2 regions of the Thermomonospora cellulosilytica genome follow, and region 2 is predicted to be linked to the other one. Evidence: riboswitches for the same ligand, from Rfam matches in the RefSeq annotation. Region 2 holds a riboswitch; the other holds the start of a gene.
The links. A riboswitch is a leader RNA that binds a small molecule or an ion and turns the genes downstream of it on or off. The one in region 2 is predicted to bind glycine.
Positions count from the first base shown of each region.

Region 1: it holds a riboswitch for glycine, as region 2 does, so the genes downstream of both, gcvP (aminomethyl-transferring glycine dehydrogenase) here and gcvT (glycine cleavage system aminomethyltransferase GcvT) in region 2, are expected to answer to the same signal.

Region 1 is NZ_JACJII010000001.1:4,810,585-4,826,009, forward strand. It holds gene HNR21_RS22490 (CU044_5270 family protein) at 1-125, shown strand, start outside; gene HNR21_RS22495 (sulfotransferase family protein) at 221-1,252, shown strand; gene HNR21_RS22500 (STAS domain-containing protein) at 1,275-1,664, opposite strand; gene HNR21_RS22505 (pectate lyase family protein) at 1,833-2,810, opposite strand; gene HNR21_RS22510 (cytochrome P450) at 3,029-4,369, shown strand; gene HNR21_RS22515 (FHA domain-containing protein) at 4,654-5,193, shown strand; gene ftsR (transcriptional regulator FtsR) at 5,303-6,037, shown strand; gene HNR21_RS22525 (bifunctional nuclease family protein) at 6,162-6,632, shown strand; gene HNR21_RS22530 (MerR family transcriptional regulator) at 6,890-7,492, shown strand; gene HNR21_RS22535 (lysylphosphatidylglycerol synthase transmembrane domain-containing protein) at 7,599-10,115, opposite strand; glycine riboswitch at 10,383-10,479, shown strand; glycine riboswitch at 10,481-10,592, shown strand; gene gcvP (aminomethyl-transferring glycine dehydrogenase) at 10,666-13,515, shown strand; gene HNR21_RS22545 (tetratricopeptide repeat protein) at 13,624-14,742, shown strand; gene HNR21_RS22550 (alpha/beta hydrolase family protein) at 14,793-15,401, shown strand.
Region 2 is NZ_JACJII010000001.1:6,892,914-6,908,338, forward strand. It holds gene HNR21_RS32395 (TetR/AcrR family transcriptional regulator) at 1-568, shown strand, start outside; gene HNR21_RS32400 (SDR family NAD(P)-dependent oxidoreductase) at 606-1,472, shown strand; gene HNR21_RS32405 (4'-phosphopantetheinyl transferase family protein) at 1,437-2,159, opposite strand; gene HNR21_RS32410 (AMP-binding protein) at 2,273-3,109, shown strand; gene HNR21_RS32415 (hypothetical protein) at 3,563-4,291, opposite strand; gene HNR21_RS32420 (ATP-dependent DNA ligase) at 4,397-5,932, shown strand; gene HNR21_RS32425 (Uma2 family endonuclease) at 6,005-6,604, shown strand; gene HNR21_RS32430 (M50 family metallopeptidase) at 6,736-8,046, opposite strand; gene HNR21_RS32435 (FadR/GntR family transcriptional regulator) at 8,159-8,923, opposite strand; gene HNR21_RS32440 (TIGR00725 family protein) at 9,041-9,508, shown strand; glycine riboswitch at 9,561-9,657, shown strand; glycine riboswitch at 9,662-9,753, shown strand; gene gcvT (glycine cleavage system aminomethyltransferase GcvT) at 9,822-10,922, shown strand; gene gcvH (glycine cleavage system protein GcvH) at 10,954-11,343, shown strand; gene glyA (serine hydroxymethyltransferase) at 11,343-12,605, shown strand; gene HNR21_RS32460 (L-serine ammonia-lyase) at 12,685-14,058, shown strand; gene HNR21_RS32465 (maleylpyruvate isomerase family mycothiol-dependent enzyme) at 14,068-14,877, opposite strand; gene pgeF (peptidoglycan editing factor PgeF) at 14,919-15,425, opposite strand, start outside.

The sequences.
Region 1 (15,425 bases), 2.1 Mb from region 2:
GCGAGCGGACCGTCGTGGTGGACCCCGCCGTCGCCCGTGCGCCCGCCGGCACCGTGCTGTCCTACGCCACGATGCTCAAGGCGGGCGTCGTCGACAAGGCCCCGATCCCGCGGCCGCGCGATTGACCCGCGCCCGTGGCGCCCGTTCCGCAGCGGGCGCCACGGGACGCCGCCGGACCCCCTCTAGCGGGCGATACGCTGCGCAAGTAGAGTCTGACTGCATGCGTCCGACGAATGACCGGCCCATCTTCGTCGTCGGCTGCCCCCGGTCGGGGACGACCCTGCTGCAGCTGATGCTGCACGCCCATCCGCAGATCGCGATTCCGCCGGAGACCCGGTTCCTGCTGGCCGCCTATGAGGAGCGCACCGGCTTCGGCGATCTGGCCGACCCCGCCAACCGGGAGACGCTGGCGCGGTGGATCACCGACCGCAGGAAGACCCGGTTCGGCGACCTCGGCCTGGACGCCCAGAAGGTGATCGACGAGATCGTCGCCGGACCTGGGACGCTCGGGTCGGCGCTGGGCATCGTGTTCCGCGCGTACGCCCGGCGGTTCGACAAGCCGCGCTGGGGCGACAAGCGGCCCGGCTACTTCCAGTACATCCCGGTGCTGCTGCGGCTGTTCCCCGACGCGCAGATCGTGCACCTGATCCGCGACGGCCGCGACTGCGTCGCCTCGCTCAAGGAGATGCCCTGGTACAAGCTGGACTCCTACCACGCGCTGTCGACCTGGATCGAGGCGATCGACGCCGGCCGCCGCGCCGCCCGCCTGCTCGGCCCCGACTCCTACCACGAGCTGCGCTACGAGGACCTCGTCGACGACCCCGAGCACCAGCTGAGACGGCTGTGCGAGTTCCTCGGCGTCGAGTACGGCCCGCAGATGGCCGAGCCGTCGGCGGTGGCCCCCGAGGCGGTGCCGAGCCGCAAGGTCTGGCACCGGCGCACCCACGAGAGGGTGAGCGCGGCCCGTTCGGGGACCTGGGTGCGGCGGCTGGCGCCCTGGGAGGTCGCGCTGTGCGAGGCGGAGGCCGGCCGGCACCTGCGGTCGCTGGGCTACGAGCTGTCCGGCGCGCCCGCCCCCTCGCCCGCCGACCGCGCCAGGTTCTGGCGGGTGGCGTCCCGGCGGCGGCTGGCGGCGCGCAAGCGGCAGGCCGCCGACCGCCTGCGGCGGCTGCGCGAACCCGGGCCGGTCGCCGCCCTGCTGACCTCCGGGCAGCTGGCCGCGGCCGGGCTGGAGCCGCCCGGCGCCCGCTGAGGCCCCGGCGCGGCCGGGGCGGTCAGCCGGTGGGCCAGGCGGCGATCTCCGCGTCGCTCAGCGGCAGCAGGCACCACCGGGCGTCCTGGTGGGTGGTGCACAGCGGGATGCGCTCGTGCAGCCCGAACGCCCGGAACAGCCCCTCCAGGTACTCGCGCAGCCCCACGACCGCCAGCGGGACGCGCCGCCGCGAGCACTCGCCCTCCACGGCGGAGAACATCCGCAGCGCGCTCCCGTCGCAGAACGCCACGCCGCTCATGTCGACGATGAGCGGGCGGTCCAGCCGGACGAGCAGCCGGCGCAGCCGGCCGTGCAGGTCCGGCACGGTGTGGCAGTCGATCTCGCCGCAGAGCAGCGCGACGGTGTATCCGTCGCACTCCACGACGACCATGTCGACGACGTTGTCCGCCATGGCAGTCCCGATGATCCGATGACCGGTGTCCGTCTTCCGTGGCGCAACAGCATGGCGTGAACGTCGTGAGATGCCAAGGGATATCACGCTCGCGGCATTGAATTCCTTCGCGCCGCGGACCCGGGCGGGCCGGATTCTTCGTCCTTCCCGCCCGGACCGGCCGGTCGTTCAGATCTTTCCGACGCCGGCTCCCGCGGTCACGATGGACTTCACGTCCGGGGCGCCGTCGGGGGTGTAGGAGTAGGGGATCGGGGCGACCAGCGTGGAGTTGCGCGAGGCCGGGGCACCCGAGTTGACCAGGTGGTTGTTGAGCAGCTTGATGTTGCCGGAGGCGGAGTCGCCGGTCTGCGTGACGGTCGGCTTGGAGGTGTTCTCGAAGTAGTTCCGCTCGACGTAGACGCCGGCGTTCTCGGTGGAGGCGACGCCGTAGCTGCCGATTCCGTAGAAGTAGTTGTTCAGCACGTGCACGGGGTTGCCGAACCGCACCCGGGGGTGGCGCTGGTTGGTGCGGTCGAACCAGTTGTGCACGTAGGTGACGCGCAGGTGTCCGCGATCTTCCGCGCCGTTGTCGTCGGAATGTCCGAGCAGGAACGTTTTGTCGTGACCGAAAGCGTGGTTCCAGGACACCGTGATGTAGTCCGAGCCGCGTTTGATGTCGATCAGCCCGTCATAGGCGTCGGTCAGGTCGTTGTGGTCGATCCAGACGTTGGTCGACCGCTCGACGTTGATCGCGTCGTCGGAGGAGCCGCTGAAGGCCAGGTTACGGATGACGACGTTGCGGACGCCGCTCAGGTTCAGCCCGCCGCCGGTGATCCGCCCGGCGGTGCCCACCCCGATGATCGTCTTGTCGGAGGCGACCTTCTGCATCCCCGACAGCCGGACGGTGCCGTTCACCCGGATGACGTACCGGCCGCTCGCGGTGGCGTACCGGACGAAGTCGGTCGCGCCGGTGACCGTCACCGTGGTCCCTCCGGCGCCCCCGGTGGTGCCGCCGTTGAGGCTGGCGTACCCCACCGGGCTGCTCTCGAAGGCGGCGGCCGCCTGCTGCGCCACCTGCCGGACCTGCACGGCCGAGGCGCAGCCGGAGACCGCGAGCGCGAGCGCGGCGCCGCCGCCGATCAGCGCGGCCGAACGCGCGATGGTCATGGGATCCTCCCCTTGCTCGGGTTCGGGTGGTCCAGAAGTCCAGCACGCGCCGCACGGCCGTTGAAGACGCCGGAGGCAACGTTGGGAGCCTCCCCACCGGGGCCCCTGAAAGGGCGGTGAAAGCTCCACAGCCGGGCCGCCCGCCCCGCCGAGGAATGACGGTGCCCCTGCCGGGTAGCGCCGGGGACACCGGCGTTCACCGATCGCGGAGGGGGCACATGAGGCGGACATCCGGCAGGGAAGGCATCAGACGGACCTCGGTCGTCGACACCGTCCGCCTGGGCGGCGCGCTGCTGGCGCCGCGAGGCCCCCGCCCGGCCCTGTGGACCGACCGGCGCGTCCTGCGGCTGCGCCGCCGGTACGGGCCCGGCCCGGTGCGGATCGCGCTGCCCGGCGGCCGCCTGGTGCTGGTGCTGTCGCGGCGCGACGCGCGGCGCGTCCTGACCGGCGGGTCCGCCGAGTTCGCCCCGCCGGACCTCACCGGCGGGGACGGGGTTCCCCCGCACCTGCTGCCCCACCGGGTGCCGTCGCCGCCGGGCGAGGACGCGGTGGAACGCCGCAGCGTCGACGAGGACGTGCTGGACGCCCACCAGCAGGTGCACCGGATCGCCGGGCCGATGATGCTGCGGGTGCAGCGGGAGACGTCGCGGCTGCTGGACGCGGTCGCCGCCGACGGGGAGCTGACGTGGGGCGCCTACGCCGCCGCGTACCGGCGGCTGGCCCGCCGGATCGTGCTCGGCGACTCGGCCCGCGACGACCGGATGCTCACCGACATGTTCGGCGCGCTGCTGGCCGGGACCGCGCCGGGCGCGGGCCGGTTCCGCCGCCGCAGGCCGCCCGCCGCGCTGCAGGACACGTTCCGCCGCCGGTTGCGGATGTACGTCGAACGGGCCGAGCCGGAGAGCCTGGCCGGGCAGCTGGCGCGCAGCCCGGCGGGGGAGGGCGGCGACCCGCTGAGCCAGGTGGCCCGCTGGCTGTCGGGCTTCGGCGCGGCCGGGGTGACGGCGTACCGGACGCTGGTGCTGCTGGCCGCCCATCCCGACCGGCTCGCCCGGGTCCGCGACGAGCTGTCGGGCCTGCACGCCGCCCATCCGCCGAGCCCGGTGTCGGTGCCGTACCTGCGGGCCTGCGTGCTGGAGTCGGCACGGCTGTGGCCGGTCGCCCCGGTGGTCTGGCGGCGCAGCACCGCCGACACCCGGTGGGGGGACCGGGTCCTGGCGGCCGGATCGGCCCTGATGGTGCTGCTGCCGCTGTTCGGCCGGGACCGCGCGACGCTGCCGTACGCCGACCGGTTCGACCCCGACGTCTGGCTGGACGGCCGGGCGGCGGCGGACGGGGCGGTCACGCCGTTCGGGGCGGGCGCCGGGCGGTGCCCGGGGGAGAGCCTGGCGCTGCTGGTGACCACCTCGCTGCTGGCGAGCCTGCTGCGCGGGCACGACCCGCGGCTGCTGCGCCGGCCGCGCGGCCTGAGTCCCGGGCGCCCGCTGCCGCAGGCCCTCGACCACGGCGCGGTGCGGCTGGCCCTGGACCCGCTGCCGGTCCGCGCGTCCGGGCGCTGACCACCGCGATCGTGTGATCTACGATGTAAAGGTGCCGGTCCGGTTCCGGCCAGGTCGCGGCCGCGGGCGGGGACGTCCCGCGCGGCGGCGTGGACCTGCGATCATTGACGAAGTAGCGTGGGGAGTCCCGGGTCCCTGTCTCGGTTGACCCTCCGGGCTCGCCCGGCATAAGTTGCGGCAACCGTCGCGTGACGGGCGGGAGTCGGGAAGAGCAGCGCGGGTCGTCGCGCTCGCGGAACGCGGGCGCGCCGGGGCACGCCGAAGGTAGGAGGCCGAGCCGATCGATGCCGAGCGTCTACTGCACGCAGTGCGGTCACGCCAATCCGGATGATGCCCGCTTCTGCTCCCAGTGCGGCACTCCGCTCACCCGGGGCGGACCGCCGCCCATGCCCCCGCGGGAGTCGCCTGGCGAGTCCACGTCCACCATCTCGATCGCCGGGATCGAGGCCTACGAACCCGACGCCCAGCCCGCCGAGGACACCGGCGCCGACCAGATCGCGGTGGAGCAGCTGCCGCCCGGCACCGCCCTGCTGGTGGTCAAGCGGGGCCCCAACGCCGGCAGCCGGTTCCTGCTGGACAAGGACCGCACCTCGGCCGGCCGCCACCCCGAGAGCGACATCTTCCTCGACGACGTCACCGTCTCGCGGCGGCACGCCGAGTTCGCCCGCCACGGCGGCACCTTCTCGGTCCGCGACGTGGGCAGCCTGAACGGCACCTACGTCAACCGCCGGCGCATCGACCAGGCCGGGCTGTCCGGCGGCGACGAGGTGCAGATCGGCAAGTTCCGGCTGGTGTTCCTCACCAATCCGCAGCACTACGGCTGAGGCCGTCCGCGGCGGGGTGTGACACGGGCGTGAGCGAGCCGCGAACCGAACCGACGGCACGGCGGGCCGGTGGGACCGGCCCGCCGCCGGCGTGCCCGGGAGGAGGCCGGTGAGCGTCCAGCCCGCCCGGCGGACGATGACGATCGGGGACGCGCTGGCGCTGCTGCGGCCCGACTTCCCGGACGTCACCGTCTCCAAGATCCGCTTCCTGGAGGCCGAGGGGCTGATCGAGCCGCAGCGCACCCCCTCCGGGTACCGCAAGTTCACCCCGGCCGACGTGGACCGGCTGCGCTTCATCCTGTCCGCGCAGCGCGACCGCTATCTGCCGCTGCGGGTGATCAAGGAGTACCTGCAGGCCAGGGACCGGGGCGAGGAGGTCGACCCGCCGTGGGCGGCACCGGCCCGGCCGGCGCGGGCGCCGCGCCGCCTGGTCGCCGCCGACGGGGCCGCCGCCGCGCCGGGCGAGGACGTCCCGGACGTCCGGCTGACCCGCCGCCAGTTGCTGGACGGCGCGGCCGCCGACGAGGAGCTGCTGGCCGAGCTGGAGGACGCCGGGCTGGTCCGGCGGACCGGCCGGCACTACGGCGCCGAGGCGCTGGCCGTGACCCGCGCCGCCGCCGCGCTGGGCCGCCACGGCGTGCAGGTGCGGCACCTGCGCGCGGTCAAGGCCGCCGCCGACCGGGAGCTGGGACTGATCGAGCAGGCGGTGGCCCCGCTGCTGCGGCGGCGCGGCCCCGGCGGGCCCGAGGAGGCCGAGCGGACCGCCCGCGCCATCGCCGACCTGCTGGCGCGGGTGCACGCGGCGCTGGTCTGCGCCGGGCTGCGGGAGACCCTGGACCGGTGAACCGCCCGATCCGGCGACGGATCATCGCGCCCGGCGGGGGATCGCCGCCGACCGGAGGGTGTACGTTGGCATAAGGGTCCGTCACGAGCCGATCGAAACAGCCGAGAAGCAGCAGGGAGCCGCTGTGAAGCAGATGGAGGTCGTCGGCGTCCGGGTCGAGATGCCCTCCAACCAGCCGATCGTCCTGTTGAAGGAGACGGCCGGGGATCGGTACCTGCCCATCTGGATCGGCGCCGTGGAGGCCACCGCGATCGCCTTCGCCCAGCAGGGGGTGCTGCCGGCGCGGCCGCTGACCCACGACCTGTTCCGGGACGTCCTGGAGGCGCTCAGCGTCCAGCTGCGCACCGTCAACATCACCGCGCTGCGCGAGGGCATCTTCTTCGCCGACCTGGTGTTCTCCAACGGGGTCGAGGTCAGCGCCCGCCCCTCGGACTCGATCGCCCTGGCGCTGCGCACCGGGGCGACCATCTTCGCCAGCGAGGACGTGCTGGAGGAGGCGGGGGTGGCGATCCCCGACGAGCAGGAGGACGAGGTGGAGAAGTTCCGCGAGTTCCTCAACACCATCTCGCCGGAGGACTTCGGCCGGGCCGGCTGACGACGCGCCCACCGGCCCCCCGCGGACCGGTTCGCTCCTGGCCGTTGATTACGCTGGGGAACGGGGTAAGGGAAGCGATGAGGGCGCCTGCGCGCAGTTTGCCCACGTGAAGCCGGTTCATCCGGGCATGCGACGCGCCGACGCCGAACGTTGACCACACCCTGACCGGCACCTACCGTGCTGGTGGAACACCCGTGGTGTAATTCGTCAAACCCCCTTGACGAAGCGGCACGGGCTGATAGAAGCCGGAGGTCCGCGTGGCGGTGAGCAGCGGCGAGGGCAAGGCGCACTCTGAGCACCCTGACAGGCACGTCGCCTCACAGCGTGCCGGAGAGCAGGGACTGCTGTTCGACACCCAGGTGTCGCCCCCGCCTGAGAACGTCGGTTACCGCGGTCCCACGGCGTGCGCGGCGGCCGGGATCACCTACCGCCAGCTCGACTACTGGGCCCGCACCCAGCTGGTGGAGCCCAGTGTGCGGGCCGCGCACGGCTCGGGCAGCCAGCGGCTGTACAGCTTCCGGGACATCCTGGTGCTCAAGGTCGTCAAACGGCTGCTGGACACGGGCGTGTCCCTGCAGCAGATCCGCACCGCGGTGTCCCATCTGCGCGACCGCGGGGTCAAGGACCTGGCCCAGATCACCCTGATGAGCGACGGCGTGAGCGTCTACGAGTGCACCTCCGCCGACGAGGTGGTGGATCTGCTGGCCGGGGGGCAGGGCGTGTTCGGCATAGCCCTGGGCCGGGTCTGGCAGGAGGTCGAGGGCAGCCTGGCCGAGCTGCCCGCCGAGCGCGCGGTCCGCGATGACGCCCCCCATCCTCATGACGAGCTGGCACGTCGGCGGGTCCGGCGCACCAGCTGAGACACACATCAGACGATCAGTGCCCGCCCCTATACCCGGAAAACCCGGCACATAACCCACAAACGATCATATAGTCCCGGAGGTTCCCCCGAGCCGCCCCCGGCGCTCAGATGATCTCCTTGCGCTGCAGGTACGCGAACGCCCCCCAGCCCGGCAGCACCGGCAGCCAGAACGTCAGCAGCCGGAACAGCAGCACCGCGGAGGTGGCGGTCTCGGCGGGCAGCCCGGAGATGGTCAGCCCCACCGACAGGGCGCCCTCGACCGCTCCCAGCCCGCCGGGGGTGGGCGCCGCCGAACCCAGCGCGTTGGCGGTCAGGAACACCACCACCACCGACGTCCAGGCCAGCTCCCCGCCGAACGCCCGGATCGAGGCGTCCAGGCACAGCACGAAGGACGCGGTCAGCAGCAGCGTCCCGCCGAACCCCGTGATCAGCTTGCGCGGCGACTGCAGCACGTCGGCCAGCCGCGGCAGCACCCCGGAGAACATCGACCGCAGCCGATCGGCGGCCAGCCGGCGGATCGGGGGGACCATCGCCGCGGCGCCGGCCGCCACCGCCACCGCCAGCAGCACGATCACGATCATCCGGGACGGGGCCAGGTTCTCGGTGGCGGTGCCGGTGGAGCCGGTGACGAAGCCGAACAGCACCAGCAGCAGCACGTGCATCGCCAGCCCGATCAGCTGGGAGGCGCTGACGCTGGCCACCGCCGGCCCCGGCCGCACCCCGGCCCGCTGCAGGTAGCGGGTGTTGAGCGCGACGCCGGTGACCGCGGCCGGGGCGACCAGCTTGACGAACGAGGCGGCCAGCTGCACCAGCACGGTCCGCACCAGCGGCAGCCGTTCGGGCACGAACCCCATCAGCATCCAGGCCGCCGCCAGGTAGGAGGCCGCCGCGCCGGCGATCCCCACCAGCACCCACCACCAGTGGGCGTTGGCCACCAGGCCGCCCACGTCGACATCGCTGAGCTGCGGGAAGACGATGTAGGCGGCGATGGTCAGCGCCACGATGCTGACGATGGTGCTCGGCCGGAACCGCTCCAGCCGGACCGGGGCGGCCTCGGTCTCCGGCTCCAGCCGCAGGATCTGCTCGCGGATGCGGGTCAGCAGCTCCCGGTCGTGCCGCAGCGCGGCGCGGGTGCCCCGGTTGAGCGCCACCGGCTGCAGCAGCGGCACCGCGCCGGCCAGGGCGCGGGCGCCCAGCACGGCGGCGGCGGTGCCGACCGACCGTTCGGCGCCCACCCGCAGCGCCAGCGTGGTCAGCAGCTGCGCCAGGTCCAGCCGCAGCAGCAGGTCGTTGGCGGCGGTCTCCCCGGCGCGCAGATCGACGATCCAGGCGGCGCCGGAGTCGTCGCGCAGGACCGACCCCTGCTCCAGCCGCCGGTGCGCCAGCCGCGCCTCCTGCATCAGCCCGAACTGCCGCCACAGGTCGGTGAGGAACTCGTCGGTCAGCTCCGCGTCGTCGAGGGCGTCCAGGGTCCGGCCGGGGACGTGCTCGTAGGCCAGCAGCGCCGCCTCGGTGCCCACCTCGCAGGTGCCCAGCAGCTGCGGGGTGCGCGCGCCGGCGGCGTGCAGCGCGTACGCCATCAGCGACTCCTGCTCCAGCGACCGCCGCAGCGACCGGACCGCGCGGCGGGTGGAGCGGTCGCGCAGCCGCACCAGCCGCCACACCCGGTACAGCATCCCGGCGGTCTGCTGGTCGCGGTCCAGGACGGTGACCTCCAGCCGCCACTCGGCGTCCGGATGCGGCGGGTCGCCGAGCCGCCGGCCGTCCTCCACGGCGACGCCGTACCGGCGGACGTCGTCGCGGTCGGGCAGCCGCCGGGCGCGCACCGGCCGCAGCCCCAGCCGGCCCAGCGCGGCCAGCACCGCGGCGCCGGGCGGCCGCGGGTTGGGGGCGCCGACCGCGTACAGCGTGCCGTAGCCGATCGCGCGGCCCAGGAAGTAGGTGGCTGCCAGCGCCGACACCGAGGCGTACTGGGCGGTCAGCCCGGTCAGCGCGGCCAGCCCGATCATCGTCCAGATCGCCGCCTGCCAGCGCGGCCGGCCGGCCGTCCCCACCGCGGTGACGAACGCGATCACCGGGGTGATGTCGGTGTGCAGCGGCGCGGTCCGCGAGCCGCCCCAGATCAGCGAGTCCAGCACCCCGCCGGGCGCGGCCGGGATCTCCCAGCCGTCCAGCAGCACGGTGAGCGCGAACGCGATCACCGCGGCCAGCAGGCCCACCGCCACCCGCAGCCCCTCGCGGCGCAGCAGCCGTTCGACGGCGAACGCCACCGGCACCGCCAGCACCCCGAAGCTGGACACCAGGGTGGCCAGGCCGAGCAGCACGTGCGGGGCCCGCTCGGTGCCCTCCCGGATGTCGGTCTGCAGCCCTTGGGTGGTGCCCTGGGCGATGTTGACCAGCAGCAGCACCCCGGCCACCCCGGCCACCGAGGCGGCGAACCGGATCGCGTCGCCGGGCCGGCGGATCCGGCGCGGCAGCGACGGCTCGTCCACCGTCGCCGCGGCGGCCGGGGTCGGCTCGGCCGGTTCCGGCCGCTGCGCCCGGGGCTCCCGCCCGCCGGGCTCGCCGGGAGCGGTGCCGGCCTGCCGCCGGTCCACCGCGTTGTCGTGAGTCGGTGTCACGTGACACCGCCGTCCGGACACTTCATCGTGATCAGCGTCCCAGAACCGGGCGCGACGCGTCGAGGGCCCCTCGTCGGCTCCACTGCACCAACCCCCAGCCCCGTCCCGCGGCCGGAGCGGCCTGGGGTCCCCGTCGTGTTGTCGGGGGCCATCGTAGCGGTCGGCAAAGCGTGTGCATCCCCACGTCGACCTGCGTTTTCCGTCTCGAGGCGGGACCGTTGTGATCGCTTGGCCCAGGGGTTGAGTACAGTGGCGGAGGTAGCCGTCAAACCCCGCGCGGGAGAGACCTCGCGCCGCAGGGCGCGGGGCGCCGAAGGGGCAACCCTCCCCGGAACCTCTCAGGCAAAAGGACCGTGCGGGGAAGGCATCTCTGGAAAGCAGGCGTGTTCCCGGTGCGAACGGGGAACGGCGTCTCACCGAAGGTGCAAGCCCGCCGCCCGGCGGGTGAAGCTCTCAGGTGCAGATGACAGAGGGGGAGACGGCCGGCGGGCCCGCCCGCGGGCCGGACCACTGCGACAGCCCGCGCCGCAGCCCAGGAGGCTCCCCAGCCATGACGACAGCCCACACCACGTTCGCCGACCGGCACATCGGACCCTCGCCGGACGACCACGCCCGGATGCTGGAGCGGATCGGCTACAGCGACATCGACGCGCTGGTCGCCGACGCCGTTCCCGCCGCGATCCGCACCGGCCGGCCGCTGGCGCTGCCCGCCGCGCTGGACGAGAGCGCCGCGCTGGCCCGGCTGCGCGAGATCGCCTCCCGCAACACGGTGCTCACCTCGATGATCGGCCTGGGCTACCACGGCACGATCACCCCCGGCGTGATCCTGCGCAACGTGCTGGAGAACCCGGGCTGGTACACCGCCTACACCCCCTACCAGCCGGAGATCTCCCAGGGCCGGCTGGAGGCGCTGCTGAACTTCCAGACCGTGGTGGCGGACCTGACCGGGCTGCCGGTGGCCAACGCCTCGATGCTGGACGAGGGCACCGCCGCCGCCGAGGCGATGGCGCTGGCGCACCGGGTGTCCAAGGCCAAGGAGCCGGGCGCGTTCCTCATCGACGCCGACGTCCTGCCGCAGACCATCGAGGTGGTGCGGACCCGCGCGGCGGCGCTCGGCATCGCCGTCGAGGTCGCCGACCTGTCGGAGGGCCTGCCCGAGCGCGACGGCTGCTTCGGGGTCCTGCTGCAGTACCCGGGGGCCGGCGGCGCGGTCCGCGACCTGGCCCCGGTGATCGCCCAGGCCAAGGAGCGCGGCGCCCAGGTGGTGGTGGCCGCCGACCTGCTGGCGCTGACGCTGCTGCGCCCGCCGGGCGAGCTGGGCGCCGACATCGCGGTGGGCTCCTCGCAGCGGTTCGGCGTCCCGTACGGCTTCGGCGGCCCGCACGCCGGCTACATGGCGGTCCGCGAGGGCATCCAGCGGCAGCTGCCCGGCCGGCTGGTCGGGGTGTCGGTGGACGCCGACGGCCGCCAGGCGTACCGGCTGGCGCTGCAGACCCGCGAGCAGCACATCCGCCGGGAGAAGGCCACCAGCAACATCTGCACCGCGCAGGTGCTGCTGGCGGTGATGGCCGGGATGTACGCCGTCTACCACGGCCCGGAGGGGCTGCGGGCGATCGCCGAGCGGGTGCACGGGCACGCCCGCACGCTGGCCGAGGGGCTGCGGTCCGGCGGCGTGCAGATCGTTCACGACGTGTTCTTCGACACCGTCCTGGCCCGGGTGCCGGGCCGCGCCGCCGAGGTCGTCGGGGCGGCCCTGGAGCGCGGGATCAACCTGCGTCCGGTCGACGCCGACCACGTGGGGATCGCCTGCGACGAGACCACCACCGCCGAGCACGTCACGCGGGTGCTGGAGGCGTTCGGGATCGAGGGGCCCGGCGGGCCCGCGCCGGCCGGGGACCTGCTGGAGGGGCTGCGGCGCGACAGCGTCTACCTGACCCACCCGGTGTTCCACGCCCACCGGTCCGAGACCGCGATGCTGCGTTACCTGCGCCGGCTGCAGGACAAGGACCTGGCGCTGGACCGCACGATGATCCCGCTGGGCTCGTGCACGATGAAGCTCAACGCCACCACCGAGATGGAGCCGATCACCTGGCCGGAGTTCGCGAACATCCACCCGTTCGCGCCGATCGACCAGGCCCGCGGCTACCTGGAGCTGATCGGCGAGCTGGAGGGCTGGCTGGCCGAGATCACCGGCTACGCCAAGGTCTCGGTGCAGCCCAACGCCGGTTCGCAGGGCGAGCTGGCCGGGCTGCTGGCGATCCGCGGCTACCACGCCTCCCGCGGCGAGGAGCACCGCAACGTCTGCCTCATCCCGTCCTCGGCGCACGGCACCAACGCCGCCAGCGCCGCGATGGCCGGGATGCGGGTCGTGGTGGTCAAGTGCGACTCCGGCGGCAACATCGACCTGGACGACCTGCACGCCAAGATCGCCCAGCACGGCGCGAACCTCGCCGCGATCATGGTCACCTACCCGTCCACCCACGGGGTGTTCGAGGAGACCATCGTCGAGGTGTGCAAGGCCGTGCACGACGCCGGCGGGCAGGTGTACGTGGACGGCGCCAACCTCAACGCCCTGGTCGGCCTGGCCCGGCTCGGCGAGATCGGCTCCGACGTCTCGCACCTGAACCTGCACAAGACGTTCTGCATCCCGCACGGCGGCGGCGGCCCGGGCGTCGGCCCGGTCGGCGTGGCCGAGCACCTGGTGCCGTTCCTGCCCAGCCACCCGCTGCGCCCGGAGGCCGGGCCGGCCGACACCGGCGTCGGCCCGATCTCGGCGGCCCCGTGGGGCTCGGCGGGGATCCTGCCGATCTCCTGGGCCTACATCGCGATGATGGGCCCCGACGGGCTCCGCGAGGCCACCGAGGGCGCCATCCTGGCCGCCAACTACGTGGCCCGGCGGCTGGCCCCGCACTACCCGATCCTGTACACCGGGCGGAACGGGCTGGTCGCGCACGAGTGCATCGCCGACCTGCGCAAGATCACCAAGGAGACCGGGATCACCGCCGAGGACGTGGCCAAGCGGCTGATCGACTACGGCTTCCACGCCCCGACCCTGTCGTTCCCGGTGGCCGGCACCCTGATGATCGAGCCGACCGAGAGCGAGGACCTGGCCGAGCTGGACCGGTTCTGCGACGCGATGATCCAGATCCGCCGGGAGATCGCCCGGGTCGCCGACGGCACCTACGACCGCGCCGACAACCCGCTCAAGAACGCCCCGCACACCGCCGAGCACCTGGCCGCCGACTCCTGGAAGCACCCCTACGGCCGGGAGGAGGCCGCCTACCCGCTGCCGTCGCTGCGCGAGGCCAAGTACTGGCCGCCGGTCCGCCGCATCGACCAGGCGTACGGCGACCGCAACCTGGTGTGCGCCTGCCCGCCCCCGGAGGCCTTCGAGGACTGAGATCGTTTTCCGGTGGAACGCCGGGCACGCCCCGGCGTTTCACCGGGTCTTCCGGCCCCTGCTGGGTAGGGTTTCAGGGACTTGTCGGCCCACCCCCCGGAAGGCACCATGAGCACGACCCCGGACGAGGCGACCGCAGATCCGTCGCTGCTGTGCGAGGAGGCCCGCCGGCTCGCCGAGGGCGGTGAGCCGGAGGCGGCCGCCCGGTTGTTCGAGCAGGTCCTGAGGATGGGGGAGGGGCCGCACCGGGCGCGGGCCGCGCTCGGGCTGGCGGTCGTGCTCGACGACGTCGGGGACGTGGCGGGGGCCCGGGACGCCGACTGGATCGCCATCGGCACCGAGGACCCCGAGTACGGGCCGCGCGCCGCCTACCACCTGGCGCTGCTGCACGAGCGCGCGGGGGAGCGCGACGAGGCCGCCCGGGCCTGGCGGACGGTGGTGGACTTCGGCAACCCCGGCTACCTGCCGCCCGCGCTGCTGGCGCTGGCGCAGCTCGCCGACGAGGACGGCGACTTCGAGACCGCCCGCGGCTGGTGGGAGCGGGTGATCGAGACCGGCAACCCGCAGTACGCCCCGGTCGCCGCGCACGACCTGGCGCAGCGGCTGCTGGAACGCGGCGAGCCGGCCCGGGCGCAGCGGGTGCTGACCGCGGCGCTGCGGATGATCGACCGGGAGACCTCCCCGTACGCCTACGCCCGGCTGGCCACCGCGATCGGCATCGCCTACCTGGACCAGGCGATCGGGGCGTTCCGGACGGTGCTGGAGGACGAGGAGGCCGCCACCGACCCGGAGGTGGGGCCGCTGGCGACCGAGCTGCTGGCGCGGACGCTGCCGTTGCGCGGCCGCGCCGAGGAGGCCGGCGAGGTGTGGGCGCAGGGGCTGACCCGGTCCGCCGTCGCCGGGCAGGTCCGGGCCAGGCTGCGCCGCGGGTTCGGGGAGCGCGACGAGGACGCCGAGATCCCCTGGTGGGAGCCGGTGGTGGAGTCGGCGGTGGCCGACGGGAGCCTGCCCGCCCTGACCGGCGAGGTGTTCGGCGCGCTCGACCACATCTACGCGCTGGCCGCGCTGCGCCACGTCCAGGGACCGGCCGGTGATCCCGCCGAGACGCACCAGGTGCTCGGCGAGGCGATCCGGGTCCCCGACGACTACTGGTGGGGCGGGCTGCTGCACGAGAGCTTCGACGACCGGGCCCGCCGCGCCCTGGGCCCCGACACGCCCGAGCGCTGACCCGGCGGGCCGGGTGCCGGGGACGGACCGGCCGCCGTTAGCGTGGCCCCATGCGGATCATGACGGCGCACGGGCCCGCCGAGGTCACCCTGGACGAACCGGGCGACCCGGCGTTCTGGCTGGTGCTGACGCACGGCTCGAACGGGGGAGTGCAGGCCCCCGACCTGCTGGCGGTGCGCGCGGCGGCGCTCGGGCTCGGCGGCGCGGTGGCGCGGGTCGTGCAGCCGTTCCGGCTGGCGGGGCGGCGCGCCCCCGGCTCACCGGTCAAGCAGGACGAGGCGTGGCTCGAGGTGATCGGCGCGCTGCGCGACCGGATCGGCGGCCTGCCGCTCGTCCAGGGCGGCCGCAGCAACGGCGCGCGGGTGGCCTGCCGCACCGCCCGCGCCGCGGGCGCCGCCGGGGTGGTGGCGCTGGCGTTCCCGCTGTGTCCGCCGCGCCGGCCCGGGGTCTCCCGCGCCGGCGAACTGCGCACCGCCGGGACGGAGGTGCTGGTGGTCAACGGGGACCGGGATCCGTTCGGGATCCCCGACCCGGCCGACGCCACGCAGGTGACGGTGCTGCCGGGCGAACGGCACGACCTCGACAGGAACCCGGCCGCGGTTGGCGCCGCGGTGGAGCCGTGGCTGCGCCGCTGGGCCCGGATCGGCGCCCCGGCGTGAACGGGCGGACACGCGCGTGAGCCG
Region 2 (15,425 bases):
CGCCGTGTCGATGGACGAGATCGCCGAGCGCTGCGGGGTGTCCAAGCCGCTGCTGTACGAGCACTTCGGCAGCAAGGACGGGCTGGTGCTGGCGGCGATCGACCGGGTCAAGGCCGAGCTGTACGAGGCCACCTCGGCGGCCATGGCCGGCGCGAGCGACCCGCGCGACATGGTCTGGCGGGGAATGCTGGCGTACTTCGAGTTCATGGACGCCCACAGCCGGTCGTTCGCGATGCTGCTGCAGGAGCCCATGGTGGTCCCCGGCGGCACCGGCGAGGTGCTCGAGCAGACCCGGCGGCAGCAGAGCGGGCTGATCGCGCCGCTGCTGGCCGCCCTGGCGCCGGACGTCCCCCCGGTGGCGGTGGAGGCCTACACCGAGATCATCATCGGGGCGTGCGAGCGGCTGGCGCTGTGGCGGCTGAGCCATCCGGAGGTCGGCGCCCGTGACGCGGCACAGTACATGACCGACTTCACGTGGAACGGGTTGCGCAACCATGTCGGAGCGGCATTTCCGCCCCCGGCGCCCGGACCCGGCGTGCCAAGATCGGACGGTTCTCCGGACGACTAGCCGGCAAAGGCCCGGCCCGACCCCCACGGAGGTCGTGATGCCCGTAGCCCCCTTCGACGGCGCGCTGGCGGTGGTCACCGGCGCCGGCAGCGGCTTCGGCCGGGCCACCGCGCTGGCCCTGGCCGAGCGCGGCGCCACGGTGATCGCCGCCGACGTCGACGGCGCCGCCGCCGAACGGACCGCCGCGCTGGCCGGCGCCCTCGGCCCGGCCGCCACCGCCTGCCGGGTGGACGTGGCCGACGCCGCGGCGATGGAGAAGTTCGCCGCCGCCGTCCGGGACGGGCACCGGGTCCCCGACATCGTGGTCAACAACGCCGGGATCGCGGTGAGCGGGCCGTTCCTGGACACCGGCCTGGAGGACTGGGACCGCGTCATGGGCGTCAACCTGTGGGGCGTGATCCACGGCTGCCGGCTGTTCGGCGCGCAGATGGCCGAGCGCTCCCGCGCCCTGCCCACCAGGCCGGACCGGCCCAACAAGGGCGGCCACATCGTCAACATCGCCTCCGCCGCCGCCTACTCCCCCAGCCGCGCGCTCCCCGCGTACTGCACCACCAAGGCCGCGGTGCTGATGCTCAGCGAGTGCCTGCGCGCCGAACTGGCTCCCGAGCGCATCGGGGTGACCGCCGTCTGTCCCGGCTTCTCGGAGACGAACATCGTGCGGAACGCGCGCATCGTCGGCATGGACGAGGCGCGGGCCGAACGCCTGCGCGCCCTCGGCCAGCGGGGGCTGCGGCTGCGCCGCTACCCGCCGGAGAAGGTCGCCGAGCGCATCGTCGAGGCCATCGTCAAGAACAAGCCGGTCGTCGCGGTCAACGCCGAGGCCCGGCTGCTGCGCGGGCTGTCGCGGCTGTCCCCGGCCGCCATGCGGCTACTGGCCCGCGTCCCAGCCCCCCGGGTCGGCTAGGCCGGGGCTCGCGGACCGTTCGGCGATCACCGGGTCGGGCTGGTCGATCAGGGCCAGGCAGGCCGCGTAGCCGGGGCCGGGGTCCAGGGTCCGCAGGGTCATCCGGCCGGGCAGGTCGCGCCGGCCCTCCCAGGACAGCAGGCGCGGGGGCTCGTCGGGGGCGGAGACCCGCACGTCGGTCAGCGGCACCCGCAGCCCGTCCCCGGTGGCCTTCAGGACGGCCTCCTTGCGGGTCCAGTACGTCAGCAGGCCCTGCCGGAACCAGGCCCGGCCCAGGTCCCGCAGGTCGGCGGCCTCGTCGGAGGCGAGCAACTGCCGGGCGATGCCCTCGTTGAGGCGGTCGGAGGACTCCTCGACGTCCACGCCGACCGGGCCGCCGCGGGTCAGCGCGACGACCACGAGGTCCCCCGAGTGCGAGACCGACAGGTGCGGGCCGCCCGCGATCGTGGGACGGCCGTGCGGGGCGCCGCAGCCGGGGCAGGTGCGGTCCAGCGGCACCTCCTGCGGCGCGACGCCCAGCAGGGCCCCGGCGGCCAGGCGGGTCACGGCGACGCCCACGGTGAAGCGGTCGCGGTCGGCGTCGCGCCGGTACCGGTCGCGGCGGGCGCGCTCGGTGTCGTTCAGCAGGTCCACATGCCAGGGGCGTACGTCGTCGCGTCTCGCCCACCACACCTGACACTCCAGCACGCGCCCCAACGTACCCGCGCCGGCTCTTGACCGAATGTGGGACAGCGGTGACGTTGAAGTCCGGGCGCCGGTCGCGGCGACCGGATGCGGCCCCCGGCAGCGAAGGATCGGACATGACCACAGGGGTGCGTTTCGGCCAGCGGAAGCGGTCCTACGACGAGCTGAACGGGCGGGCGGCGCGGATCGCGGCCGGGCTGGACGCGATGGGGGTGCGGGCGGGCGACCGGGTGGCGCTGATGCTCCGCAACGAGCCGGCGTTCCTGGAGGTCACCGCGGCGGCGGAGGCGCTGGGCGCGGCGCCGGTCCCGGTGGACTGGCACCGGCGGGGCGACGGGCTGGCGGAGGCGCTGCGCGGGGCGCGGGCGGTGTTCGCGCACACCGACCTGGTGTCGGCGGTGGAGGAGGCGCTGCCGGAGGGGGCCGGGGTGGTGGAGGTCCGGCCGCCGGTGGAGCTGACCGCCGCGTACGGGCTGCCGCCGAACGGGGTGACCCGCCGCCATCCGACGCTGGAGGCCATGATCGAGGGCAACGAGCCGTGGCGGGCCGCCCCCGCCGCGTACGGGGCGCGGCGTGCGGGGCTCGGTGACGGCTTCGGGCTGGGGCCCGGCATGCGGACGATGGTCCCGGCGCCGCTCTACGACACCGTCCCCAACGCGCACGCGGTCTGGGCGATGCGCAACGGCGTCGACCTGACGATCATGCCGAGGTTCGACCCGGAGGGCCTGCTGCGCACCGTCGAACGCAACCGGATCGAGCACGTCCAGATGACGCCGGACATGTTCGAGGAACTGCTGCGGCTGCCGGAGGACGTGCGCCGCAGGCACGACCTGTCCTCGCTGAAGGCGGTGGTGCACGCCGTGCCGTGCCCGGCGGACGTCGAGCGGGCGATGACCGGCTGGTGGGGACCGGTCCTGCGGCGGTACCGGGAGGACCCGCGCCCGGTCCGGTGAACGGGAGACGAAGACGATCACGCGGCCGGCGGCCCCGATGTTCGGCAGATGCGGAACGCCCGTCGCACCCTGACCGATATTCGCGTCGCCCGCCATTCCGGACGACCGGCGCAATGGATGCGGACCGGACTTACGGGGGTTATCCGAAAAGTGAACGCCCGGTGACACGGAACCGCCGGGCGGAGCCTCCGCCCGGCGGTTCCACTCGGCACTGCCGTGTTCTCCTCTACCGAGGTGATCGCAGGTCTAGACCGGTCTAGACCCAGGACACCCCCACCGATCGAGCGGCCACGTTGTGCGCCCTCCTCCTCCTGGGCACGCGTCTCCCCTCCGCGCGCACCCGACGCCGGGACCGATACCCCCCGCGAATCGGCTTACACCCGCATTTACCGCGATAGTTTAAAGGTGAATCGCGAGTCACTTAACGAGTTCGGCCGATTACCCGCAAATGCTTTAGCCGAGCCGCCCCAGCACTTCCCGGGCGATCGCCGCGGCCTCCGCCAGGCACCGCTCCCGCTGCCGCGGCGAGGGCTCCGTCCCGGCCACCGGCTCGCTGTAGCCGGCGGTGACCACCACGTTGCCGGTGCGCACCGCGACCTCGCCGATCGCCAGCGGCCGGTGCCGGTCCACCTTGAACCACCGGTACGCCTGGTCACCGAGCCCCGGCAGCGCCTCCAGGGTGACCGTCCGCTCCTCGGTCGAGCGGCCGGCCAGCGTCCACTTGATGTCGAAGTGCCGCTGGGCGCTCTGCTCCGGCGTGAACGCCCCCACCGCCGTGTACAGCCGCAGGTCGACCGACAGCCACCGGGCCTCGCCGGAGGCCGAGCCGTACCCGCAGTAGCCGAACGTGGCGTTCCCGCTCGACGTCGGCCGCCCGTCCGGCACCAGCCGCCGCACGGTCCGCTCCGACACGGTCCCGCACGCCGGGGGCAGCGCCGAGTACCGCCGGTGCGGGGAGCCTGACGTTCCGTCCGGGACCGGGGCCGGGGACGCCGTCCCGCCCGGCGCGGCCCCGCCGCCGGGATCCCCGCCGGGCAGCAGGACCAGGGCCACCGCCGCCACCGCAGCGACGGCCCCCGCCGCCAGCAGGAGGGTGAAGCGCCTGGACCGGCGCGCCGGCGCGGGCGGCTCCGGCGGCGAGTAGATCCGGTCGAAGTCCTCGGGCGGCCGCGGCAGGCCCACTCCGCTCCCCTCTCCCCGGTGGTCACCACCCGACAGGCTAGGCAAAGGCCCGCGGCTCCTGCCAGGCGGAGGTTCGCTGTCGGTGGCGGCGGCGACAATGAGGGGATGCTGCTCGCCGAGATCGCCCGCACCTCAGCGGAGGTGGCCCGCACGTCCGCCCGCCGGGGCAAGATCGACCTCCTGGCGGACTGCCTGCGCGCCGCGGGGCCGGACGACGCCGCGGTAACGGTGGCCTATCTGTCCGGTGAGCTGCCGCAGCGCCAGATCGGGGTCGGGTACGCCGCGCTGCGGGACCTGCCGCCGCCCGCCGCCGAGCCGGCGCTCGCCGTGGCCGAGGTCGACGCGGCGTTCACCGAGATCGGGGCGGCCTCCGGCAAGGGCTCGGTGGCCCGCCGCCGCGAACTGCTGGGCGCGCTGCTGGCCCGCGCCACCCGGGCCGAGCAGGACTTCCTGATCCGGCTGCTGTCCGGGGAACTGCGGCAGGGCGCCCTGCACGGCGTGATGGTCGACGCCGTGGCCAGGGCCGCCGGGGTTCCCGCCGCCCGGGTACGGCGCGCGGTGATGCTGCGCGGGGCGATCGGCCCGGTCGCCACGGCCGCGCTCGGCGGCGGCGCGCAGGCCCTGGAGGCGTTCACCCTCCAGGTGGGGCGGCCGGTCAGGCCGATGCTGGCCGCCGGCGCCCCGTCCGTGGCGGAGGCGCTGGCCAAGCTGGACAGCGGCCCCGGCGGCAAGCGGGTCGCCGTGGAGTGGAAGCTGGACGGCGTCCGCGCCCAGATCCACGTCGACGGCGACCGGGTGGGCGTGTTCACCCGCACCCTCGACGACATCACCGACCGCCTGCCGGAGGTCGTGGCGGCCGCGGCGGGCCTGCCGCTGCGCGACGCGGTCCTCGACGGCGAGCTGATCGCGCTGCGCCCCGACGGGCGGCCCCACCCGTTCCAGGTCACCGGCGCCCGCACCGCGACCCGCACGGCCACCGAGTCGGTGCCGCTGTCGATCTTCGTGTTCGACGCCCTGCGCCTGGACGGCGAGGACCTGCTCGACCGCCCGGCCGCCGACCGCTACGCGGCGCTGGCCGAGGCCGTTCCGGCGGACCTGCTGATGCCGAGGCTGGTCACCGACTCCCCGCAGGAGGCCGCGGAGTTCTTCGCCGACGCGGTGCGGCGCGGCCACGAGGGCGTGGTGGTCAAGTCCCTGGACACCCCGTACACCGCCGGCCGCCGCGGCGCGGGCTGGATCAAGGTCAAGCCCCGGCACACCCTCGACCTGGTGGTGCTGGCCGCCGAGTGGGGCCACGGCCGCCGCAGCGGCTACCTGTCCAACCTCCACCTGGGCGCCCGCGACCCGTCCACCGGCGGCTTCGTCATGCTCGGCAAGACCTTCAAGGGCCTCACCGACGAACTGCTGGCCTGGCAGACCGAGCGCTTCCGGGAACTGGCCGTCCGCCAGGACTCCTGGACCGTCCACCTGCGCCCCGAATTCGTCGTCGAGATCGCCTTCGACGGCCTGCAGCGCAGCCCCCGCTACCCCGCCGGCCTGGCCCTCCGCTTCGCCCGCGTGCTGCGCTACCGCCCCGACAAGACCTCCGCCGAGGCCGACACCATCGACACCGTCCGAGCCCTGGCCCCCGTCCTGGACTGATCCCGTGCGCAGCCCGATCCGGCCGGGCCGTCACTGGCTAGACTGCCTACGGGGACGACGAAGGAGGAGGACGTGGGTGTCGCCTTCCGCCATGACCAGCCGTGGAGCTGGGGTCCCTACACGATCGAGGACCTGCACGCCCTTCCCGAGGACGGCAAGGGCTGGGAGCTGTCCCAGGGCTGGCTGGTAGAGATGTCCCCCTCCCCCCTGCACGGCGCCGTCGCCGGCAACCTCCACGACGCCCTCGCCCGGGCCGCCGAGGCGGCCTCCGCGCCCGTGCACGTCGGCAGGGGCGGGGACGAGGAGTTCAGCATCCCGGCGGGCGTGCGCAAGCCCGACGTCTTCGTCATCGACTCCGCCGCCCGGCTGGCGACCCTCATGGAGGACAGGAGCACCTACAGCGGCGCCGACCTGATACTGGTCGCCGAGGTCGTCTCCCGCCGCAGCGGCAGCGAGCAGACCGACCGGGTGGTCAAGCGCCGCGAGTACGCCGAGGCCGGCATCCCCTGGTACTGGATCGTGGACTTCCGGCCCGTCGCCCGCATCGAGGTCCTGGCGTTGAACGACCGCGGCGCCTACGAGACCGCCCATGTGGCGGTCGACGACGAGGAGCTCAAGGTCTCCGACCCCTTCCCGATCATCCTGACCCCGGCGACCCTGCTGGACGTCTGAGCACCCGGCGGGCGGATGGCCGCCCGTGTTCGGCTTTCGCCGTTCGGGCGGTGCGGGTCAGGTGACCGCAGCGGAGCGAGGATCGCCTGATCCCCGCTCCGGGGGCCGGGAGTCGTCCCCAGAGGAACGGGTCAGCCGGAGAAGTGGATGGGGTTGACCAGGTCGGCGTAGATGAGCAGGGCGCCCATGAACAGGAAGACGGAGGCCATCACGTAGGTGAGCGGGAGGGCCTTGGCCACGTCGACGTAGCCGGGGTCGGGGCGGCGCAGGAGGCGGGCGACGCCGCGCTTGACGGCCTCCCACAGGGCGCCGGCGATGTGGCCGCCGTCCAGCGGCAGCAGCGGGATCAGGTTGAACATGCCGACGCCGAAGTTGACGGCGGCCAGCACCGAGACGAACCAGACGATCTTGTCGGTGGTGGGGTGCTCGGAGGCGATGATCTCGCCGCCGATGCGGCGGCTGGCGCCGACCACGCCGATGGGGCCCTCGGGGTCGCGTTCCGCGCCGCCGAACGCGGCGTGCCACACGTCGACCATCCGCTGCGGGAGCTGCACCAGGGCGACCACGGTGCGCTGGGTCATCTCGGTCATGTGGTCGACGACCGCGCCGGGGCCGAGCCGCTCGCGCTCCACCAGCGGGCTGATGCCCAGGAAGCCGACGGTCTCGACCTTGTCGGGGTCGTCGAGGGAGCGCAGCTGGTTGGTGGTGACGGGAACGTCGAGCGTGCGCCGGGCGCCCTGGCGGTCGGCCACGACGACCTGCACGGTCTTGCCGCCGGAGTCGCGGATCAGGCGCTGCAGCTGCGCGTAGTCCTCGATGCGGACGCCGTTGTAGGAGACGAAGCGGTCTCCCGGGCGCAGCCCCACCGCGGCGGCGGGGGTGGGCTTCTCGCCGGGGCGGCACTCGTCGCGGCCCGCCTCGGCGGCGGGGATGACGCACTCGGACACCGTGCTGATCACCGGCTGCGGGCGCTCCACCCCGAAGCCCATGATCAGGACGGCGAAGAACACCACCGCCAGCAGGATGTTCATGGCCGGGCCGCCGACCATGATCAGCAGCTTCTGCCACCACTTCTTGGAGTAGAAGACCCGGTCCTCGTCGCCGGGGCCGACCTCCTCCAGCGCCGCGCCCCGGGCCGAGTCGATCAGCCCCTGGAACGGGCCGGTCCGCATGGAACGCACCCGGCCGGCCGGATCGCCCTTGGCGGGCGGCAGCATGCCGATCATCCGGATGTAGCCGCCGAACGGCAGCCACTTGATCCCGTACTCGGTCTCGCCCCGGCGGGTGGACCACAGGGTGGGCCCGAAGCCCACCATGAACTGCGGGACGCGGACCCCGAAGAGCTTGGCGAAGCTGAAGTGCCCCAGCTCGTGCAACGCGATCGACAGCATGAGCAGCAGGAAGAACAGCAGTGCGCCGCCCAGCACGATCAGCGATTCCATGAGCCCTCCGATGATCTGCGCCCCCGCGATCGGGTCAAGCGTATGTCATCCGGTACGAACGAACCCGTCCCCAAGGTTTCCGGACGGGCCGTCCCGGCTCATGCCGGGACCATCACGCCAGGAATCCGCGCAGCAGCGCGGCGGTCCCCTCCAGATGCTCGACCACGGCCCGGCGCGCGGCCTCCGGGTCGCCCGCCAGGACGGCGTTCACGATGGCCTCGTGCTGCACGGCCGAGTGCTCGATGTTGCGCTGCAGCACCGGGATGGCGTTCAGCAGGTCGGTCACCCGCATCCGGGCGTCGGCGCACGCCGTGGCCAGCAGCGTCGACCCGGTCAGCTCGGCGACGGTGAGGTGGAACCGGGCGTCCAGCCGCCGGTAGTCGGCCTCCCCGGCGGCGTTGGCCTCCTGCTGGGCGCGCCGCAGCCGGGCGGCCTGGGCCTCGGTCAGCTCCATGGTGGCCAGCAGTTGCGCCGCTCCGGTCTCCACCGCCATCCGGTAGGTCAGGGCGTCGGTGAGCCGCCCCACCTGCCCCTCGGCGACCCGGGCCAGGTCGCCCGAGCGGGGCCGGGGCGTCCGGTAGGTCACGAAGGTGCCGCCGGACCGGCCGCGCCGCGACTCCACGTACCCCTCCTGCTGGAGCGCGCGGATCGCCTCGCGCAGCGTGACCCGGCTGATGCCGAGCCGGGGGGCCAGCTCCCGTTCCGGCGGGAGCCGCTCGCCGTGCGCCACCACGCCGAGCTTGATGATCTGCAGGAGCCGTTCCACGGTCTCCTCGAACGCGTTGCCGGCCCGGACCGGGCGCAGCACCGCCGCCAGCGGATCGGCCGGCGCCTCCGGCGGGCCCGGCACCCGGTGGTCGTCGATCTCGCTCAGCATGGCCGCCCTTCGGTCGAGGTCGTCCGGGGGCAAACGTTACAGGCCCGTCACCCGTCGCCCACGACCTCGCGAACCGCCCTACCCAGTTCGGCGGACGCGGCAACTACCGTGGGCCGGGTGGCCCCGCAGATCGCGGTGTGCGGCCCCGCGGACTGCACGCCCCAGGAGGAACGGGACGCCCGGGAGGTCGGGCGGCTGCTCGCCGAGCGCGGCGCGATCGTGCTGTGCGGCGGCTACGGCGGCGTGATGGCGGCGGTGGCCGCCGGAGCGCGGGCGGCGGGCGGCACGGTGGTGGGCATCCTGTCCGGCGGCGACCGCGCGGGCGCCTGCCCCGACCTGACGGTCGCCATCCCCACCGGCCTCGGCCAGGGCCGGAACGTGCTGCTGGTGACCGCGGCCGACGCGGTGATCGTGGTGGGCGGCTCGTGGGGGACGCTGTCGGAGCTGGCGCATGCGATGCGGCGCGGGAACGTGCCGGTGGTGCAGCTCGGCGGCTGGCGGGTGCTGGACGCCGACGGCCGGGAGCCGCCGGGCGTCCGGCACGCGGCCGGCCCCGCCGACGCGGTCCGCCTGGCCCTGGACTGAACGCCGGTCTCGCCCCGGCCCCCGGGGCGCTGCTAGCCTGAGGCCGCGCCGATGACCCCGCGCGGGAGAGCGCCCTCGCAGCCGGCGGGGGACGCCGAAGGAGCAACTCCTCCCCGGAACCTCTCAGGCACAAGGACCGCACGGGACAGGCGACCTCTGGAAAGCGGGGACCCGCCGGTCCCCCGCCGACGGTGAAAGCGTCCCGCCCGGCGGGAGGCGAATCTCTCAGGCTCCGATGACAGAGGGGGAGGCACCGTCCAGCCTGGTCCGGATGGGAACATGAGACCAGCGCACCGTGACAAGGAGCCGACCCGTGCCTGCCGATGACACCACCGCCAAGCGGACTCCGCTGTACGACGTGCACCGTGAACTCGGCGCGACCCTCGTCGACTTCGCCGGTTTCCAGATGCCCCTGCGGTACACCAGCGAGACCGCCGAGCACCGGGCGGTCCGCACCGGGGCGGGACTGTTCGACCTGTCCCACATGGGCGAGATCCTCGTCACCGGCCCGCAGGCCGCCGAGGGGCTGGACTACGCGCTGGTGGGCGAGCTGTCGGCGGTCAGGGCCGGCCGCGCCCGCTACACCATGATCTGCGCCCCGGACGGCGGGGTGCTGGACGACCTGATCGTCTACCGGCTGGACGAGGAGGAGTACCTCGTCGTCGCCAACGCCGCCAACGTGGCCACCGTCCGCGACGCCCTCACCGAGCGGATCGCCGGGCGGTTCGACGCCCGGGTGGACGACCGCAGCGACGAGTACGCGCTGATCGCGCTGCAGGGCCCGCAGTCGCAGGCGATCCTGGCCCAGTTCACCGACGCCCCGCTGGACGGGCTGAAGTACTACGCGTGGCTGCGCGGGCGGGTCGCCGGGGTGGACGCTTTGATCGCGCGTACGGGGTACACGGGCGAGGACGGCTTCGAGCTGTTCGTGGCCGCGGCCGACGCCGTCACGCTGTGGAACGAGCTGGCCATGGTGGACGGCGTGGTGCCGGCCGGCCTGTCGGCGCGGGACACGCTGCGGCTGGAGGCGGGGATGCCGCTGTACGGCAACGAGCTGACCGCCGAGACCACCCCGTACGAGGCGGGGCTGGGCCGGGTGGTCAAGCTGGGCAAGCCGGGCGACTTCGTGGGCCGGCAGGTGCTGGCGGCCTACGCCGAGACCCCTCCGGGCCGTACGCTCGTGGGGTTGGTGGCGCGTGGCCGGCGGGCCCCCCGCAAGGGGTACCCGGTGGTCACCGCGGACGGCACGACCTGCGGGGTGGTGACCAGCGGCGCCCCGTCGCCGACCCTGGGCAGGCCGATCGCCATGGCCTACGTCGACAGCGGGGCCGCCGGCGGCGAGCTGGCCGTCGACGTCCGCGGCAGGCGGGAACCGGTGGACGTGGTCGACCTGCCGTTCTACAAGCGTTCGTGAAACGTGCGGATCCGGAAGAGAGAAAGCGATCGTGAGCGTTCCTGAGCAGCTCCGTTACAGCGAAGAGCACGAGTGGGTGGCCGGTCTCGACAACGAGGACGGCGTGGTCACCATCGGCATCACCGCGCACGCCGCGGACGCGCTCGGTGAGATCGTCTACCTGGAGTTGCACTCCGGGGAGGGCGACACCGTCGAGGCCGGCGAGCCGTGCGGGGAGGTGGAGTCGACCAAGTCGGTCAGCGACCTGTACGCGCCGGTGTCCGGCGAGATCACCGCGATCAACCAGGCGGTCATCGACGAGCCCAAGGTGATCAACGACGACCCGTACGGGGAGGGCTGGATCCTCAAGGTGCGGGTCAGCGAGGAGCCCGGCGACCTGCTGGACGCCGAGTCCTACGGCAAGCTGATCGAGGAGTCCTGATGAGCTTCGGACTGCACGACCCGCTGGCCGCGGTCGATCCGGAGATCGCCGAGGCCGTGGCCGCGGAGCTGCGCCGCCAGCAGAACACCCTGGAGATGATCGCCTCGGAGAACTTCGCCCCGGTGGCGGTGCTGCAGGCGCAGGGCTCGGTGCTGACCAACAAGTACGCCGAGGGTTATCCGGGGCGGCGCTACTACGGCGGCTGCGAGTTCGTGGACGTGGCCGAGCAGCTGGCGATCGACCGGGCCAAGGAGCTGTTCGGGGCCGAGCACGCCAACGTGCAGCCGCACTCGGGCGCGCAGGCCAACACGGCGGTGTACTTCGCGCTGCTGGAGCACGGCGACACCATCCTGGGCCTGGACCTGGCGCACGGCGGTCACCTCACCCACGGGATGCGGATCAACTACTCGGGCAAGACGCTGAACGTGGTGCCGTACCACGTGCGCGCCGAGGACGGCCGCGTCGACATGGACGAGGTGGCGGCGCTGGCGGCCGAGCACCGGCCGAAGATGATCGTGGCGGGCTGGTCGGCGTACCCCCGGCAGCTGGACTTCGCCGAGTTCCGGCGGATCGCCGACTCGGTGGGCGCGCTGCTGATGGTGGACATGGCGCACTTCGCCGGGCTGGTGGCGGCCGGGCTGCACCCCTCGCCGGTGCCGTACGCCGACATCGTCACCACCACCACCCACAAGACGCTGGGCGGCCCGCGCGGCGGGCTGATCCTGTGCCGCGCCGAGTACGCCAAGAAGATCAACTCGGCGGTGTTCCCGGGCATGCAGGGCGGCCCGCTGGAGCACGTGATCGCGGCCAAGGCGGTGGCGCTGAAGATCGCCGCGTCCGAGGAGTTCCGCGAGCGGCAGGCCCGCACCGTGGAGGGCGCGAAGATCCTGGCCGAGCGGCTGCTGGCCGAGGACTGCGCCAAGGCCGGGGTGCAGGTGCTGACCGGCGGCACCGACGTGCACCTGGTGCTGGTCGACCTGGTCAACTCCCAGCTCACCGGGCGGGACGCCGAGGACCTGCTGCACTCGGTGGGGATCACGGTCAACCGCAACGCGGTGCCCAACGACCCGCGCCCGCCGATGGTGACCTCCGGCCTGCGGATCGGCACGCCCGCGCTGGCCACCCGGGGCTTCACGGCCGAGGACTTCACCGAGGTCTCCGACGTGATCGCGCTGGCCCTGCAGCCCGACCCCGACATCGCCGCGCTGTCGGCCCGGGTGCGCGCCCTGGCCGACAAGCACCCCCTCTACCCCGGCCTGTGATCCGCCGCCGTGACCCCGTGACCCGGTGCCGCGGGGTCGCGGCGGGGCTCGCCGGGCCTTGGCCTACAACGAGGTAGCCATGGCCATCAGCGTCTTCGACCTGTTCAAGGTGGGCATCGGCCCGTCCAGTTCGCACACCGGCGGTCCGATGGCCGCCGCGCACCGCTTCGCCCGCGGCCTGCGCCGTGACGGCCTGCTGGAGAAGACCGCGTCGGTGCGGGCCGTGCTGTACGGCTCGCTCGGCCTGACCGGCAAGGGCCACGGCAGCGACAAGGCAGTCATGCTGGGCCTGGAGGGCGACAAACCGGAACTCGTCGACGTCGACGCCGTTCCCGGGCGTCTGGCCGCCATCCGCGACCGGGGCACGCTGCGCCTGTTCGGCCAGGTGGAGATCCCGTTCGTGGTCGGCGAGCACCTGATCTTCGAACGCAAGGAGTCCCTGCCGGGCCATCCGAACGGGATGCGCTTCACCGCCTACGACGCGGACGGTTCCGAGCTGCGCTCCCGGGTCTACTACTCGGTGGGCGGCGGGTTCGTGGTGGACGAGAACGCCACCGGGGCCGACCGGATCAAGCCCGACGACACCGTTCTGCCCCACCCGTTCGAGTCGGCCGCCGAGCTGCTGGCCCGCTGCGCCGAGACCGGCCTGTCGGTCTCGGCCCTGATGCTGGCCAACGAGCAGGCGTTCGGCCGTACCGAGGCGGAGATCAGGACCGGCCTGCTGGAGCTGTGGCAGGTGATGCGCGCCTGCGTGCGGCGCGGCTGCACCACCGAGGGACTGCTGCCCGGCGGCCTGAAGGTCCGTCGCCGCGCCCCGCAGCTGCACCGCCGCCTGCGCACCGAGGGCTCGGCCGACCCGATGCACGCCATGGACTGGGTCACCCTGTTCGCCCTGGCGGTCAACGAGGAGAACGCCGCAGGCGGCCGTATCGTCACCGCCCCCACCAACGGCGCGGCGGGCATCGTCCCCGCCGTCCTGCACTACTACGACCGTTTCGTCCCCGGCGCCGACGAGGGCGGCGTGGTGCGCTTCCTGCTCGCCGCCGGCGCCATCGGCGTGCTGTTCAAGCAGAACGCCTCCATCTCCGGCGCCGAGGTCGGCTGCCAGGGCGAGGTGGGCTCGGCCTGCTCGATGGCCGCCGCCGGCCTGGCCGAGGTCCTCGGCGGCACCCCCGAGCAGGTGGAGAACGCCGCCGAGATCGGCATCGAGCACAACCTGGGCCTGACCTGCGACCCCGTGGGCGGCCTGGTCCAGGTCCCCTGCATCGAGCGCAACGCCGTGGGCGCCGTCAAGGCCATCACCGCCGCCCGCATGGCCCTGCGCGGCGACGGCCGCCACTTCGTCTCCCTCGACAAGGCCATCAAGACCATGCGCGACACCGGCCGCGACATGCTCGACAAGTACAAGGAGACCAGCCGCGGCGGCCTGGCCGTCAACGTCATCGAGTGCTGAGCCCCCGGCTCAGGGGGTGGTGTTCATGTTGGCGAGGACCCTCGTGGCCAGGTCCTGGTCGCCGGCGACGGTGGCGGGGACGGGAACGGTGTCGGGGGTGCGGCGGCCGGTGGACAGGAGCATGAAGGTCTCCCAGTCCATGGTCAGGGTGGCGGTGGGGGCGTCGACGGGGTCGGTGTCGCGGGCCCGGCGGTCGTCGCCGACGGCGATGTGGCGGGTGAACGCGGCGGGGCCGGTGACCTCGAACCTGACGGTCTGGCCGGGCTCGGCGCCGGCCTTCTTGCCCACGACGAACGGCAGGCCGAAGCCGAGGCGGTAGCGGGTGTACTCGGCGGCGGGGGCGTCGAGGTTGCCGGGGCGGCCCACGGCGCGGCGCACGTCCTGTTCGTGGACGTAGCAGTCGAACGCGCGGAAGGTCATGAACTCGACGTAGGGGACCGTCCTGCCGGTGGGGGCGATGGTCTCCTGGTCGGGGTCGATGCCGGGGAGCTGGACGAGGCGGCGCTCGAGGGTCTCGGTGAGCTCGGCGAGGACCTCGGGGCCGGGCACCGGGCGGCGCACGTCCACGTCGACCTCGAGCATGCGGGCGAAGTCGTTGCGAATGTGGGGCAGGTCCTCGGGCAGGGTGTGCTGCGGGACGGGGTCGCCGAGCAGCATCCGCTCGATGCCGATCAGGTGGGACAGGACGTCCTTGACGGTCCAGCCCGGCAGGTCGGTCGGCAGGTCGTAGTCGGCGTCGGAGAAGTCCTGGGCGAGCGCGATCGTCGACCGCACGGTCTGCTCGTAGGCCGCCACCGCCCGGGCCATGTCGTCTCTCATGCGGGCGAGGCTGCCATGCCCGGGTTTCTTGACGCAACCCCTCAGGTCAGCCAGATGTACCCAGCGAACCGGCCGGTACGGTTCGAGCGCCGGTAGGAGTACAGCTCCGGCGACTCCAGGGTGCAGCGGGCGTCGTGCCGGATGTCGGCGACGCCCGCCCGCTTGAGCTGGGCCTCCACCCCGGCCCGCACGTCCAGCGCCGGGGTGCCCCGCCGGGTGGTGGCGCGGGTCTCGGGGATCAGCGCGGCCACCTCGTCGCGGATCCCGGCGGACACCTCGTAGCAGAGGCCGCAGGCGCACGGGCCGATCAGCGCGGTCATCCGGGCGGGGTCCGCGCCGCGTTCGGCCATCGCCGCCACCAGCGCCGGGACCACGCCCGCGGCGGTGCCCACCCGGCCGGAGTGGGCGGCGCCCACCAGCCCGGCGTCGGGGTCGGCCACCAGCACCGGCGCGCAGTCGGCCACCAGCACGGCCAGCCCCAGGCCGGGCCGGTCGGTGAAGATCGCGTCGACGCCCGGCGGGTCGTCGCCGAACGGCCCGGTCACGTA